2 regions of the Paenibacillus sp. FSL K6-0108 genome follow, and region 1 is predicted to be linked to the other one. Evidence: a T-box and tRNA genes for the amino acid it is inferred to sense, from the RefSeq annotation. Region 1 holds a T-box; the other holds one or more tRNA genes.
What was found. A T-box is a leader RNA that pairs with one kind of tRNA and senses whether it is charged. The one in region 1 lies ahead of trpS (tryptophan--tRNA ligase), so its partner is inferred to be a tRNA-Trp.
Positions count from the first base shown of each region.

Region 1 (7,932 bases):
AAATGCCGGTCAACATCTTAATCGTTGTTGATTTACCAGCACCGTTCTCCCCAATATATCCGCATATTTCGCCCTGCGGAATCTGAAATGAAATATCATTTACAGCCAATACCTCCTGGTATTGACGTGCAAACAGGTCCTGGAATGCGCCCTTAAGTCCTCCTCGACTTTTCTGGACGCTAAACGACTTGCGTAAATCTTTGACATCAATCGCCAGCATGATTATACCTCACTTGGATTTTGTTGAAATTGCTTGTAGCCCAAAAAGAAATTATAATAGTATCAGTCAAAATTCAGCAAGCTTTAAAAAAATAGTCTGAGGCCGCGTCCTCTGTTATATCTCACAGTTATGGTCGTGTACGGAAAGCCCGGGCTAGATCACATTGGACTCATCTTCATTTATTTTGAATACAAAGGAGAGCTAGCATGACCAGAAAGACGAAGAGAACCATTTGGATTTCTCTTGCCGCCTTTGTGCTGATTGTTGGAGGCGCTGCGGCATTTTATTTCGGTTCTATTCTCAATCAGTTGAATGGCTTGCAAAAGGAAGGCGACGAATCGCCGTTTGCCGGTATCGAAAATGTTGAAAAAGTAAATACACCGGATCCTCCGAAATGGGAAGGGAGCGAAACGGTCAATATTCTTGTTATGGGTGTTGATGCCCGCGGTCTGGAAAAAGGGGAAATTCCTCGTTCTGACAGCATGATGGTCGTTTCACTTGACCCCCTCACCAAAAAAATTAATTTATTTTCCATTCTGCGCGACACATACGTCAATATTGACGGGTATGGCAAGGAACGAATCAATACGGCCATCACACATGGTCCCAACGTGGCAATGAAAGCTGCGGGAGACCTGCTGGGAATCCCTGTCCAGTATTATGTGTATACCGATTTCCAGGGATTCATCAAATTGGTGGATGCCGTTGGCGGTGTGGATTTTGACGTAGAGAAGGATATGCATTATACAAGTAAAGCGGACAAGAACGAATACGATATTGATCTGAAAAAAGGATACCAACATTTAGATGGAAATACGGCTCTTATGTACGTTCGCTTCCGTCATGATGCCATGTCGGATTATGCCCGCTCCGAGCGGCAGCGTGAATTCCTGAAAGCTGTAGCAGCGAAAATGCAGTCAACGACAACAATTGCCAAACTGCCTTCCATTCTGGAAGAAGTCAATCCTTATATAGATACCAACCTGACCCTCTCTGACATGTGGAAATTGGGCGGACTCGGATATCAGAGCAGCATGAACGGCAGCGAGCAGATCCCGCCAATGAAAATGCTCAAGGAAGAGCGGACACCAGGCGGAGCTGAGGTGCTGACGGTAACCAGTGAAGAAAAACTCAAGCAATACATTCAGGATATCATTCATCCTCCTGTTCAAGAGGAAAGCACGACTACCGGAACCGAAGACAAAACGGCAAGTGGTGACGACCAAGAATCCAAGCAACCCGCACAGTAATGTGCAACGCGAAGAGGGCAGCCCCTATGCTGCCCTCTCGCTGTGTTTTGTTTATCTCATATGAAAGGAAGTTATTTTATGAATCCATCACGTTCCCGTTCCGAGCTGTTATACGAAGAAGCACTTCAACATATTGTAGGAGGTGTGAACAGTCCTTCCCGCTCATTCAAAGCGGTGGGTGGCGGTGCACCTGTATTTATGAAAAAAGCGCAAGGCGCTCACTTCTGGGATGTCGACGACAACCGTTATATCGATTATCTCGCAGCATACGGCCCCATCGTTACAGGACATGCTCATCCTCATATCACCCAGGCGATTACCGAGGCAGCTGCAAACGGCGTGCTGTACGGCACACCTACGGAGCTTGAGATCCAGCTCGCCAAAATGCTGAAGGAAGCCATTCCTTCCATGGACAAGGTACGTTTTGTAAACTCCGGTACAGAAGCAGTCATGACGACCATCCGGGTTGCCCGCGCCTACACCAAACGTAATAAAATCGTGAAATTCGCCGGATGTTACCACGGCCACTCCGACCTGGTCCTTGTGGCAGCAGGCTCAGGGCCTTCCACGCTCGGTATCCCGGATAGTGCAGGCATTCCAACGAGCATTGCGCACGAAGTTATCACAGTACCTTTCAACGATCTGGACAGCCTGAAAGCAGCTCTGGAGCGTTGGGGCGATGATGTCGCAGCAGTCATGGTTGAACCGATTGTTGGCAACTTCGGTATGGTTATGCCGGAACCCGGCTTCCTGGAAGGACTCTGTGCCATGACTCGGGACAACGGCTCGCTCGTCATTTACGACGAGGTCATTACAGCCTTCCGTTTCCACTATGGCTCCACACAGACGTACGACGGACTGGACAATCATGCGGAGATCGAACCGGATTTGACTGCTCTTGGCAAAATTATCGGCGGCGGTCTGCCGATCGGTGCTTACGGCGGCCGTAAACAGGTCATGGAGCAGGTTGCTCCACTCGGCCCGGCTTATCAAGCTGGAACGATGGCTGGTAATCCAGCGTCCATCTCTGCGGGTATTGCATGTCTGGAAGTTCTGCAAGGCCAGGGTGTGTATGAAGAGATGGAACGTCTAGCGATTGACCTGACCAGAGGTTTGCAGGCTTCCGCTGACCGTCATGGCATTGCATTAACCATTAACCGGATTCGTGGAGCCTTCTCCACCCACTTCTGTGACCACCCGGTTACGAACTATGATCAAGCCCAGGATACCGATGGGGAACAGTTTGCCTCCTTCTTCCGTCATATGCTGAATCGTGGCATTAATCTGGCTCCTTCCAAATATGAAGCCTGGTTCCTGACCACTGCACATACGGACAAGGATGTTGAGGAAACACTCGAAGCAGCAGAAGCCTCCTTCAAAGCTATGGCTCAGGCGTAACGGTTATCTAACAATTCACAAATTGCGTCATAGCAGAAATCACTGAAATTTATCACATGAAATAAGGCGTCCCCCAAGCGATTATTCCGCTTGTGTGGACGCCTTTTGCAGTTTCGCTATTTCCTCACGGATAATCCGTAGTCCTCCCTCAATCCGTTGCTTTGGAACATTGGATATGTTTAACCGCAGCATTTTATCCTGTTGTATCTCTTGTGAACCTTCCGGATAATATCGTTCCGTGGTACCGGCAATGACTCCCCTTTTGTCCAAACGGGACAGTAAAACCCTGAGCGGCATATCCTTAGGCAGTGGCAGAACCGTATGCTCTCCTCCTGTACGCGGTGCATTCGCAAATGGACCGAAGTCTGGGAAGGCATTAAGTTGTTGATACAATTTATTCATTCGGGCAGCATAACGGCTGCGGATGACTTTGCCATGGTGGGCAAACATCCCGTTACGAATGTACACCTCAAGTGCTGCCTGAGACAGTACTGCAGTGTCAATGTCGAGCATTTTTTTGTATTTGCTAAACGTTGCAGTAAGACTTGCAGGCAGAATAGCCACGCCAATCCGCAGCCCAGGAAACAGGATTTTGGAGTAACTTTTCAGATAAATGACTCGCCCTTCCGTATCATACGACCATAACGGGTCCTGCTTTGTATTCTCTTCCAGATCAGCCAAGAAATCATCCTCTACTAGATAGACGTCGTAACGCTGCGCCAGCCGGATTAATCTTTTCTTCTCGGCTCCCTTCAGGGAGGTGCCAATCGGGTTGTGAAAACGCGGCATGACATAAAAAAATTTGATATCTCCTTCGCGGAACTGTCGTTCGAGCTCATCCCAATCCAGGCCATCGAGTGAGCGTCTGACACCGGCAATCGGTACATTCAGCCCTTGTAGAAGCGAAGGCATATTATGATAACCTGGCATTTCCAGCATCACCTGCCTTTTCCCATTCGGAAAAGGCATTAACGCCAGCACAGCTAGGGCCTGCTGAACTCCTGACGTAATAAAGAATTGCTCTTTCCGGGCAAACACCTGGTAATCGGCGAATTGCTTCTGCAACAATTCAATCAAGGAAGGCAAGCCTCGCTCGGTTCCATACAAAAACAAATCCGCCTGTCTCTTCTCCATTGCCTGATCCACACAATGGCGAAAATCGGAATAAGGAAATACACGCGGATCAGGAGCTGCGGAGGCAAAATCCAGCGGCCCCTGCCACTCTCCATCCTCCACTTCGGCCCCATTCTGTACCGCATAATACCCGGACTGAGGCACCGCGTAGACCAGGTGTCTCTCTTCCAGCCACTCGTACGCACGTATGGCTGTACTCACACTACATTGATACTGCTCAGCCAGAACACGTACAGCCGGCAGTTTGATGCCTTTATCCTGCCATTGTCCACTGTTCTGCTGGCGCAATTGGTCCTGAATCCATTGCTTAAGTGATTCGGCGATAATTTCGTATTTTCTCATAGGATTCTGCCTCTCTTCCGACCTTAGCATCATCTTTACTGTACCGGTACAGTTAAGGTTTTTGTCTATTGTACCATGATTGGTCTGGCAGTATATTGAATAAGGCCAGACAGCGCACGCAGCAGCATATGCGCCGTTGTAGTTGAAAAGAAAAACCGTATTATTGGAGGAAACCCTGTGAACAATAGCCAAACTAGAGCATACGCATATGTAGCTGCTGTTTTATATGCAGCCATTATTGGTTTATCCTTTTTATTTGTCAAAATGACGGTAAGTGTTGCACATCCAATGGATGTACTGGCACATCGTTTTGCCTTGTCGTTACTTGTAGTCAGCATTCCTGTTATTTTCGGATGGATCAAGATCAAGCTAACCCTTCGAGATCTGTGGCGTATCATTCCGTTAGGACTGCTCTCTCCTGTTTTGTTCTTTGCCTTTCAGGCATTTGGATTAGTTTCGTCCAACTCATCGGAAGCAGGGATCATTCAGGCGATGGCCCCCGTGTTCACACTTTTGTTAGCCTCAACCTTTCTAAAGGAACGTACATCCACTTTGCAAAAACTGTTCCTGCTGTTGTCCGTGGCGGGTGTAATCTTTATTTTCTTCATGAAAGGAAGCGGGATGTCGGCAGGCAATTTTAAAGGTATTGCTTTACTGCTGCTCTCCACAGTATGTTTTGCAGGTTATGGTGTATTGGCAAGACCCTTGGCGCAGAAATATAAACCCATGGAACTGACCTGGGTAACCTTAATGGTTGGATTTGTCGTCTTTAACGCAGCTTCCCTGATTCGTCATGCGTCCAGCGGTACCATGATGGATTTTGTGAAGCCACTGGGAGATGCATCTTACCTGGGAGCACTGGCTTATCTGGCCGTCCTCTCCACCATGATCTCCACGCTGCTGGCGAGTTATGCCCTGACTCATCTGGAAGCTTCCAAAATGAGTGTATTCAGTAATTTGTCCACACTCATTTCGATTGCTGGCGGAGCCTGGATATTGCATGAACCCGTTCATGGATACCACTTTGTTGGAGCCCTGCTGATCATCGCAGGTGTACTTGGCACCAATATGAGCGGAAGAAAACGTGGGCTGGTCAAACCAGATCAAGCGTGATACAATGTGAAAAATTGTAAACGGACGTTATCAACAATGATGAAGAGAAGTACACAGGACAGGATACCTCAGAGAGCCGGCGGATGGTGTGAGCCGGTGTATCGGTCATGTGGAAATGGGCTTCGGAGTTCCGAGTTGAACTCGTTCTGCTACCTGTACTCAGGAGCGCAGATCGTTAGTAGGCAAGGCGGCATGTTCAGCCGTTATCCATGGACAGGATATCGATAAGGCATATGTGGGCTTCCTGCATATCATTATCCGTATCCCTCAAGTGGGCCGCAACCAGCGGCCAATTAAGGTGGCACCGCGAAGCATAAGCTTCGTCCTTCTGTTCTGTTCCCGTCTGGGAAACAGGATGAAGGACGAGGCTTTTTTTTGATTTAATTTCTTTATAAGTACAACTCAACATTTACACGGCAGGCTGAAAGGAGGTGATGGTCGTGGAAGACGGCTGGTGGCGTCAGCAAGTAAGGATCGACAAATCACAACATCAAAGGAGAATGAACCTTGAACAAGAACAAAGAAATTATTTTAACCGGAGACCGGACAACCGGACAGCTTCATCTCGGCCATTACGTGGGCAGCCTGCGCAGTCGGGTGCAATTGCAGGATGAGTACAAAACGTATATTTTACTGGCTGATGTACAGGCGCTCACGACCCACTATGATCAACCAGGGCTGATTGCAGACAGCGTGCATCAAGTGACACTTGATTATCTTGCCGTAGGTATCGATCCCAATAAAGCCACGCTATTCATCCAGTCGATGATTCCGGAAATTGCCGAGCTGACTGTGATTTTCTCCATGTTTATCACGGTGAACACTCTTCGGCATAATCCCACAATTAAAAACGAAGCGCGTGACCGAGGCTATAACGATCTCTATTACGGGTTTCTCGGTTATCCAGTCAGCCAAGCTGCGGATATTGCGTTCTGCAAAGCAACCCTTGTTCCGGCAGGCGAAGACCAGATCCCACATATCGAAACAGCACGGAAACTGGTACGGAGGTTCAATGAATTATATGCGCCCGTTCTGCCTGAACCACGCATCCTGACCGGAGAACGGCTGGGCGGACTGGATGGCGTGGGCAAAATGAGCAAAAGCATGGGCAACGCCATTTCGTTGAATGCCCATCCTGATGATGTGTATGCCAAGCTGTCCAAGGCGAAAACCGACCCTGCACGCATTCATCGTTCTGACCCGGGACATCCGGATATTTGTCCGGTGTTTGCCTATCACCAGCTGTTTCGAAAGGATGAGGCTGCTGAGATTCATGCGAACTGTAGTAATGGCACCATTGGTTGCAAGGATTGCAAAAAGATTGCAGGTACTGCAATTAACGAACTGCTCTCCCCTTTCCGTGAACGGCGAAATTACTATGAACACCGTGGGCATGAAGTGAAAGAAATCCTCGTGGAAGGCACACGTCAGGCCCGGCAGGCTGCCCGTGAGACGATGCTTGAGGTTCGTGAAGCGATGGGGATACGTTATTTCGACTGACGGTATGAGAAGGCCTGATCTCGTTAACACTGCTGAGAACAGTCTATTGGGAAATGAGGTCCCCTCAGCATGAAATCAACACAGCCTTCTTTTCTGCAAGCCATGATGTTAATCATGTTATCTGTCGGCCTGATCAGCCACGTCCTGATCATCCCTGCCCTTTTGTCTTCTGCCAAAAGAGATGCATGGATATCCGTTCTGCTGTCTGCCGGGCCTTATCTTATATTCACTCTAATGCTTGCCTATGTCTCCCGTTTTCTCCAGCATCAAACCCTGCATGAATGGCTGACTTCCCATCTTGGCAAGCCTATTGGCTTGCTGTTTCGGATAGGAAACAGCCTCTTTTTTCTGTCCGTAATCTACTTTACTCTGCATGATACCACCACTTGGGCCAAAACCAATTACCTGACGGAGACGCCGGTATTGGTTACCAGTATTGCCCTTATGTCCCTCTGTGTCTATGCAGCCTATAAAGGAATGCGCTCTCTGGCATTTACAGCAGGATTGGTCCTTCCCCTGGTTGTGCTGCTTGGCTTCTATGTTGCTATCGTTAATACACAATACAAGGATTACAGTCGTCTGCTGCCTGTGCTTGAACATGGCTGGCATCCCGTGCTTCATGGCATGGTTTACAGCCTTGCAGGCATGTTTGAGCTGCTATTCATCTTGTACATACAGCCCCATCTCTCCAAGCGCATTCGTGTATGGCAGTACCTGATGCTCGCTTCAATTATTCTTGTGCTCACACTTGGCCCACTCATTGGGGCGATCGTGGAATTCAACCCTTTTGAAGCTGCCAAAATGCGATATCCCGCCTTTGAAGAATGGCGAATTGCCTCCTTGGGCAAATATATTGCCCAGACTGATTTCTTTTCCATCTACCAATGGCTCGCCGGTTCGTTTACTCGAATTAGTCTGGCTCTGTATATTGTGATAGAAATTTGGAATATTAAGAGCGCCTCCAGAAGGATCATC
Region 1 covers NZ_CP150288.1:859,875-867,806, reverse strand. The annotation lists gene MHB49_RS04205 (ATP-binding cassette domain-containing protein) at 1-220, opposite strand, end outside; gene MHB49_RS04200 (LCP family protein) at 427-1,470, shown strand; gene MHB49_RS04195 (glutamate-1-semialdehyde 2,1-aminomutase) at 1,549-2,868, shown strand; gene MHB49_RS04190 (PLP-dependent aminotransferase family protein) at 2,950-4,344, opposite strand; gene MHB49_RS04185 (DMT family transporter) at 4,522-5,457, shown strand; T-box leader at 5,485-5,788, shown strand; gene trpS (tryptophan--tRNA ligase) at 5,965-6,957, shown strand; gene MHB49_RS04175 (endospore germination permease) at 7,027-7,932, shown strand, end outside.

Region 2 (7,932 bases), 2.1 Mb from region 1:
TTTCCAGATCCCCTCACCCCTTATGAATATGGCGTCCATATCTCTTATCTACGTCCTCCCTTGACTGCAGTTTCCCATTTTGTCTTCCAAATAACTCCACAAAGCTGAAATACGATCTTAAATATTTCTTCACTTTACTTTGGAATTGAATCTTTATTACTTTTTTATCCAAATAAACAAAATTTAGATTGTTATATATGTAAGCGTTTACTAATATAGAAAGTGTTACTAATCCAAAGTCAGGAGTGGAACTGTGCGATCATTCAGCTATCTACATAAGATGGTAGTCTTCGGAATCTTGTTAAGTACGCTGCCCATTCTGTTGACCGGAATCGCTGCTTTTATCTATTCTTCGAAACAATCGGAACTGCACCGTATTCAAGCCAATAAACAACTGCTGATCCAAATGCAAACCAATGTGGAGCACAAACTTGCCACCGTAAGCTATATGCTCGATCAGGCCGTTCGGTCACCAGACACGCTCCGTTCGCTAACTTCATCATCATCGATCCAAGACACTGGGCCTTTGTTTGCTGAGAAGCTACAGAACGAATTTAATAATATGAGGTCATGGGAGCCTCTAATGGATATTACACTCGTAAATCAGACACAGGATTGGCTTATTAATCATGCTGGCCTGTACCTTAATACTGAATTTCCAATGGCTCTGCCCATGAAAGACTTGTTATCAAACACACTTACATCCGGCTGGCAGCTCACCCCATCCTCCATATTTAACAATGAGGAGCGTATAGTGGATTCAGGTTGCATGTATCACATTGCACTTGCGAGAACGATCCCCCATATAAATGTTTCTTCTGATGCTGCACTGATTGCAGGAATTCCCGCGTGTTCACTGCAAAAAGCAATGGAAGAGAATTCTCCGGACAAATTTGCCGCCGGGCTGATTATTCTGAATCGTGAACAACGTATTATGGTTCATCCTGATCCTTTTTATATTGGACAGCCTTTGGATGCAGCAGGAATATGGGACAGCAATTCGGGGGCCAACTTTAGTGAATTGTTATCTAAGCGTGGGTTCACCGCCTCTTCAGGTCAACGTGAGGTACGTATTGCAGACACTGACTACTCGCTGTCCTATACGCATTCTGCTCTAAAAGGGTGGACATATATTCTCGTTTCGCCTAGGAACATTCTAACCCACGAGTATGTTCAGATTGGGTTGCACACCATGTATATCAGTACCGCTATGCTACTGCTTTCTCTATTACTCTCATGGATTGGATCGAGGCGAATGCACATCCCCATCCGCAAACTTCTTATACAGCTCGGTCACAAGCCATTGTCCAAAGGTCATTCCAAAACCCATTCTATACTTCATATGGATGAATTCGAGCAAATCAGAACCGGCATTTCTCAGCTAACTGCTTCACAATCCCAACTTGAAAGCAAATTAAATCAATATAACTTGCAGCTCCGTACTCATTTTTTAATCAACCTGCTTCTTGGCAAAAATCCACCCTCTACTCTTCATGACAACCTCAGAGAGAATGGTTATGATTCACAGCTTCAAGAGTGGCAACAAATAGCCGTCATTGCAGTCCAGGCTGATCTCGTAAATCACACCAAATATCATGCCAAAGATCGTGATCTACTGCTGTTTGCCATTCAAAATATACTGGAGGAGAGTGTTTACGCAGAACAACAGCTGCTTCCTGTGGTCTATGAACATACTGTCGTTACGATCATCGGTTCTCCTGAGCAAGACGGGGTTCGTTTTTCAAAACATCTGTCCACATTAACGGAACAACTTCAATATCAAATCAGAGAGATCCTTAGTCTGCAGGTTAGCATTGGTTTTAGTCAGCCTTGCGCCTCCCTGTTTCAGATCCCGCAAGCTTATACGGAGGCCCTTGAAGCGCTCAAACATCGAATGAAGCTGGGAGCAGGCATCATCTTTCAATTTGAAGCAGTCGATAATCGCACATCCTATTGGGCGCTATCTTATCCCGAATCACTGGAATATACGCTCTTACAGGCTATCCAAAATGCAGATGAGGCTCATGCCTCCTCTCTTCTCCACCAGTTGCTTGAAGTACTGTTTGGCATGGAATGCACACCAGAAGAATATCAGGTAGCACTTACCCGATTATTAACACATATTTTGCAGATGATGCAGGAATCCGGTATACGGCTGGGACAGATCTCCAAAGGCCATGGATCTATTTTCAATGAACTTCATGCTTTACAGTACGCAGCTGAGGTTGAGCAGTGGTTTAACGAACATATCATCATACCGATCATTCTTATTCTGAAGGAACGACAGTACGCTCAATATCAGCACATTTCCGAGAAAATGATTGCCATCATCCAGCAAGAATACGATAAAGATCTGACGTTGGAGGAGTGCGCATCCAGACTCCACTACAATGCAAATTACCTGAGTAGTGTGTTTCGCAAAGAAACAGGCTGTGCATTCAGTGAGTATCTGACAAAGTACCGCTTCAGTATAGCTAAAAAGTGGCTGGACGAGAGCGAGCTAACGGTCAAGGACATCGCTGCGCGGCTGCGCTATAATAACCCCCAGAACTTTATCCGCTCTTTTCGAAAATGGGAAGGGATCACTCCTGGACAATACCGAGAACGTAGGCAGAAGGCTGAATTGTCCATGAAGCAGTAGGGAGATCTTAAGAGGATTGAAGTACGACAGCTTTGTCCGTTTCTCTTTTGCAGAAGAACTACCCCTTTACACTTAACCAAAGAAGTTGTTCTAAATATGACGATACAAAAAGGGAGTCAATACAGCGACTCCCTTGTAACTACGTATTACTTGAAATAAATATAATTTTCTAATATTGGTCACATTATTTACTGCGCTTTGGTACGTACCCCTTTCATATTCGGTTGCTCCAATTGAATCAGAATTTTACCGAACTTCCCGCCGCGTGAAAATGCAACCTCACCCTCCTTATACGTGTCTCTGATGTAGTGCTCAGCCAGGGCAAGGGAACCTTCATCCGTTGGCAATTCATGCGTGCCAAGCCATTCCTGAAGTTTGTCTACGACTTCTTCCACTGACATCTTAAAATAACTTGTTTCTTTAGTGATCAAAGTAGTGTAGGAATAGTCTTTCAGGTATAGTAGCTGTTGTATATAACCCATGTCACCATAATTGTTTGGAGGGTAGACACCCAGTACCTTTTTAAGCTCATCTAATAGTGTATCTTCTTTTGGCCCGGCCATCGTGCTGATATAAACATACTTCCGTGCAGTGCTTATTGCTTGTTCAATCGTTTCCCAATCCGACATTGCCGGGCACATGGATGCAAATGCGAAGTCATATCTCTTTTCCCAGCCCTTTTCCTTAATCGATATTTCCTCGAACCGTTCTGACACAATATCTATACTGGAATGCAAGGACGGAGGAATCGTTTCTTTCATTAATGAATTGAACAGTTCTGATGGCTCTACAGCTGTAACAGTCGCTCCTTTGGTGGCAAAAGGGATAGTAAAAATTCCAGACGCTGCTCCAATGTCCAATATGGATAAACCGTTTAAATCCACTCCCTGATTTTCGATCCAGCCTATGATGCGTTCAGATCGCTGCCTTCCCTCTTCAGTAAACGACTGCTGATGATATTTTGTAGCCCATTGTTCAAATGCTTCTGTCGCGTAGAATGCAGCGTTTTTCATATTGGATGTAGAACCTATAGATTGATTTCTCCAAGCTTCTTCCCATACAGATAGATTGAATAAAAGTTCAGATTGCTTAGATACCTGTTTTTCCTTGGACACGATGACTCACTCCATTTCTTTGTATGAAAATATAAAAAGTTAAACGGGACTATTATTTTTATGAAAGCATCTTCTATATGAATTTAAAAGAGCTATAATATCCGCAATTAAAGGAATTAGCATTAAGGACTTTACATGTCTACAATATACCCATTAAAGATGTACGTCAATACATATAAATAAATAATTTAATTTCCTTCTACCAATCATACTCCGTATAGTATCTGTCAAAATAAAAAAGCTCATTAGATTATGCATCTAATGAGCTTTACTTACTTGAATACCGGCGAGAGGACTCGAACCTCCACGGTTTCCCACTCGATTTTGAGTCGAGCGCGTCTGCCATTCCGCCACGCCGGCATATGAAGTTTTGAAAAATTACTGGAGGCGCCACCCAGATTCGAACTGGGGATAAAGCTTTTGCAGAGCTGTGCCTTACCACTTGGCTATGGCGCCATATTTTGGAGCGGACGACGGGAATCGAACCCGCGACCCTCGCCTTGGCAAGGCGATGCTCTACCGCTGAGCCACGTCCGCATAATGGCTGGGGATATAGGATTTGAACCTATGCATGACGGAGTCAAAGTCCGTTGCCTTACCGCTTGGCTAATCCCCAAAAAAAATAAAGGGGCGATCGAGGGGAATTGAACCCCCGAATGCCGGATCCACAAACCGGTGCGTTAACCACTTCGCCACGATCGCCATAATACAATATGTCTTGAAAGTTAATTGGCAGGGGCAGCAGGAATTGAACCCACACCAACGGTTTTGGAGACCGTTGTTCTACCTTTAAACTATGCCCCTAAAAACTGGTGGAGGATGATGGATTCGAACCACCGAACCCGTACGGGAGCAGATTTACAGTCTGATGCGTTTGGCCACTTCGCTAATCCTCCATAAGTGGTGCCGGCGAGAGGACTTGAACCCCCAACCTACTGATTACAAGTCAGTTGCTCTACCAGTTGAGCTACACCGGCGTATTAAGTTTTCGTAAATGGTGGCTCGGGACGGAATCGAACCGCCGACACGAGGATTTTCAGTCCTCTGCTCTACCGACTGAGCTACCGAGCCACAATAAAGTTTAATCCTGAAACGTTACACTTTATCTAGGGCGTTCGGTGCCATATAGCAGATTTAGTGAACAGCTTCCTCATGTAAAGATTAAAATGGCGGAACCGACGGGATTCGAACCCGCGATCTCCTGCGTGACAGGCAGGCATGTTAGGCCAACTACACCACGGTTCCAGATCACTTTCTTGAAAGAAAGGTTAATTGCGGGGGCAGGATTTGAACCTGCGGCCTTCGGGTTATGAGCCCGACGAGCTACCGGGCTGCTCCACCCCGCGTCGTTATAAAAGTTATATGGTGGAGGCTGAGGGGATCGAACCCCCGACCCTCTGCTTGTAAGGCAGATGCTCTCCCAGCTGAGCTAAGCCTCCGAACAACACATTTATGATCTTATCATAAAACTGCTGTGAAAATCAACTTCTTTTTTTTGAAGTTAAATTATGACCCGTAGGGGATTCGAACCCCTGTTACCTCCGTGAAAGGGAGGTGTCTTAACCCCTTGACCAACGGGCCTTACTAATGGCGGAGAGAGAGGGATTCGAACCCTCGAGACGCTTGTGGCGCCTACACGATTTCCAATCGTGCTCCTTCGGCCAACTCGGACACCTCTCCATATGGCTCCCCGAACAGGGCTCGAACCTGTGACAACTCGATTAACAGTCGAGTGCTCTACCAACTGAGCTATCAGGGAATATTCTTCAGAGATTATTCTCTGAAAACTAGATCCGAAACGAAATGTGCGACTTACAACTTGCATATTTGGATAAGCCCTCGACCGATTAGTACTGGTCAGCTCCATGCATTGCTGCACTTCCACCCCCAGCCTATCTACCTCGTCGTCTTCAAGGGGTCTTACATACTGGGAAATCTCATCTTGAGGGGGGCTTCACGCTTAGATGCTTTCAGCGCTTATCCCGTCCGTACATAGCTACCCAGCGGTGCTCCTGGCGGAACAACTGGTACACCAGCGGTACGTCCATCCCGGTCCTCTCGTACTAAGGACAGCTCCTCTCAAATTTCCTACGCCCACGACAGATAGGGACCGAACTGTCTCACGACGTTCTGAACCCAGCTCGCGTACCGCTTTAATGGGCGAACAGCCCAACCCTTGGGACCTACTTCAGCCCCAGGATGCGATGAGCCGACATCGAGGTGCCAAACCTCCCCGTCGATGTGGACTCTTGGGGGAGATAAGCCTGTTATCCCCAGGGTAGCTTTTATCCGTTGAGCGATGGCCCTTCCATGCGGTACCACCGGATCACTAAGCCCGACTTTCGTCCCTGCTCGACTTGTAGGTCTCGCAGTCAAGCTCCCTTATGCCTTTGCACTCTTCGAATGATTTCCAACCATTCTGAGGGAACCTTTGGGCGCCTCCGTTACTCTTTAGGAGGCGACCGCCCCAGTCAAACTGCCCACCTGACACTGTCCCCGCACCGGATTACGGTACCAGGTTAGAACCTAGATACGATCAGGGTGGTATCCCAACGGTGCCTCCACCGAAGCTGGCGCTCCGGCTTCAAAGGCTCCCACCTATCCTGTACAGATCGTACCCAAATTCAATATCAAGCTGCAGTAAAGCTCCATGGGGTCTTTCCGTCTTGTCGCGGGTAACCTGCATCTTCACAGGTATTAAAATTTCACCGGATCTCTCGTTGAGACAGCGCCCAAGTCGTTACGCCATTCGTGCGGGTCAGAATTTACCTGACAAGGAATTTCGCTACCTTAGGACCGTTATAGTTACGGCCGCCGTTTACTGGGGCTTCGGTTCACAGCTTCGGGATTACTCCCTAACCGCTCCCCTTAACCTTCCAGCACCGGGCAGGCGTCAGCCCGTATACTTCGCCTTACGGCTTCGCACAGACCTGTGTTTTTGCTAAACAGTCGCTTGGGCCTTTTCACTGCGGCCCCCTCGTGCTATTCACACTACCGGGGCACCCCTTCTCCCGAAGTTACGGGGTCATTTTGCCGAGTTCCTTAACGAGAGTTCTTCCGCGCGCCTTAGAATTCTCTTCTCGCCTACCTGTGTCGGTTTGCGGTACGGGCACCATCACCTGGCTAGAGGCTTTTCTTGGCAGTGTGAGATCATGACCTTCGCTACTATAATTTTCGCTCCCCATTACAGCCCAGCCTTAACGATGTGCGGATTTGCCTACACATCAGCCTCACTGCTTAGACGGACATCCATCAGTCCGCGTCACTACCCTGCTGCGTCCCCCCATTGCTCATAACGGCTTACGGTGGTACAGGAATTTCGACCTGTTGTCCTTCGACTACGCCTTTCGGCCTCGCCTTAGGTCCCGACTTACCCTGAGCGGACGAGCCTTCCTCAGGAACCCTTAGGCTTTCGGCGGATCAGATTCTCACTGATCTTTTCGTTACTCATACCGGCATTCTCACTTGTATAATGTCCAGCGCTCCTTACGGTACACCTTCAACCCTTATACAACGCTCCCCTACCCCTGATGCAAAGCATCAAGCCATAGCTTCGGTGGTGTGTTTAGCCCCGTTACATTTTCGGCGCAGAGTCACTCGACCAGTGAGCTATTACGCACTCTTTCAATGGTGGCTGCTTCTAAGCCAACATCCTGGTTGTCTGTGCAACTCCACATCCTTTCCCACTTAACACACACTTGGGGACCTTAGCTGATGGTCTGGGCTGTTTCCCTTTTGACAATGGATCTTAGCACTCACTGTCTGACTCCCGGAAGTAAGTCTATGGCATTCGGAGTTTGACTGAGCTTGGTAACCCTTGCGGGCCCCGCACCCAATCAGTGCTCTACCTCCACGACTCTGTTTTCCGAGGCTAGCCCTAAAGCTATTTCGGGGAGAACCAGCTATCTCCGAGTTCGATTGGAATTTCTCCGCTACCCCCACCTCATCCCCGCACTTTTCAACGTGCGTGGGTTCGGGCCTCCAGTGCGTGTTACCGCACCTTCACCCTGGACAGGGGTAGATCACCCGGTTTCGGGTCTACGTCCACGTACTCATTCGCCCTATTCAGACTCGCTTTCGCTGCGGCTCCGGCTCTTCACCTTAACCTTGCACGGGAACGTAACTCGCCGGTTCATTCTACAAAAGGCACGCCATCACCCCTAAAACGGGCTCTGA
Region 2 covers NZ_CP150288.1:6,367,378-6,375,309, forward strand. The annotation lists gene MHB49_RS28960 (helix-turn-helix domain-containing protein) at 254-2,641, shown strand; gene MHB49_RS28965 (class I SAM-dependent methyltransferase) at 2,830-3,756, opposite strand; tRNA gene MHB49_RS28970 (tRNA-Leu) at 4,038-4,116, opposite strand; tRNA gene MHB49_RS28975 (tRNA-Cys) at 4,139-4,212, opposite strand; tRNA gene MHB49_RS28980 (tRNA-Gly) at 4,219-4,293, opposite strand; tRNA gene MHB49_RS28985 (tRNA-Gln) at 4,298-4,372, opposite strand; tRNA gene MHB49_RS28990 (tRNA-His) at 4,386-4,458, opposite strand; tRNA gene MHB49_RS28995 (tRNA-Trp) at 4,487-4,560, opposite strand; tRNA gene MHB49_RS29000 (tRNA-Tyr) at 4,567-4,652, opposite strand; tRNA gene MHB49_RS29005 (tRNA-Thr) at 4,658-4,733, opposite strand; tRNA gene MHB49_RS29010 (tRNA-Phe) at 4,752-4,827, opposite strand; tRNA gene MHB49_RS29015 (tRNA-Asp) at 4,924-5,001, opposite strand; tRNA gene MHB49_RS29020 (tRNA-Met) at 5,029-5,102, opposite strand; tRNA gene MHB49_RS29025 (tRNA-Val) at 5,120-5,195, opposite strand; tRNA gene MHB49_RS29030 (tRNA-Glu) at 5,266-5,337, opposite strand; tRNA gene MHB49_RS29035 (tRNA-Ser) at 5,345-5,436, opposite strand; tRNA gene MHB49_RS29040 (tRNA-Asn) at 5,440-5,515, opposite strand; rRNA gene MHB49_RS29045 (23S ribosomal RNA) at 5,584-7,932, opposite strand, start outside.
Region 2: it encodes a tRNA-Trp, which carries the amino acid that the T-box ahead of trpS (tryptophan--tRNA ligase) is inferred to sense. The anticodon was not compared.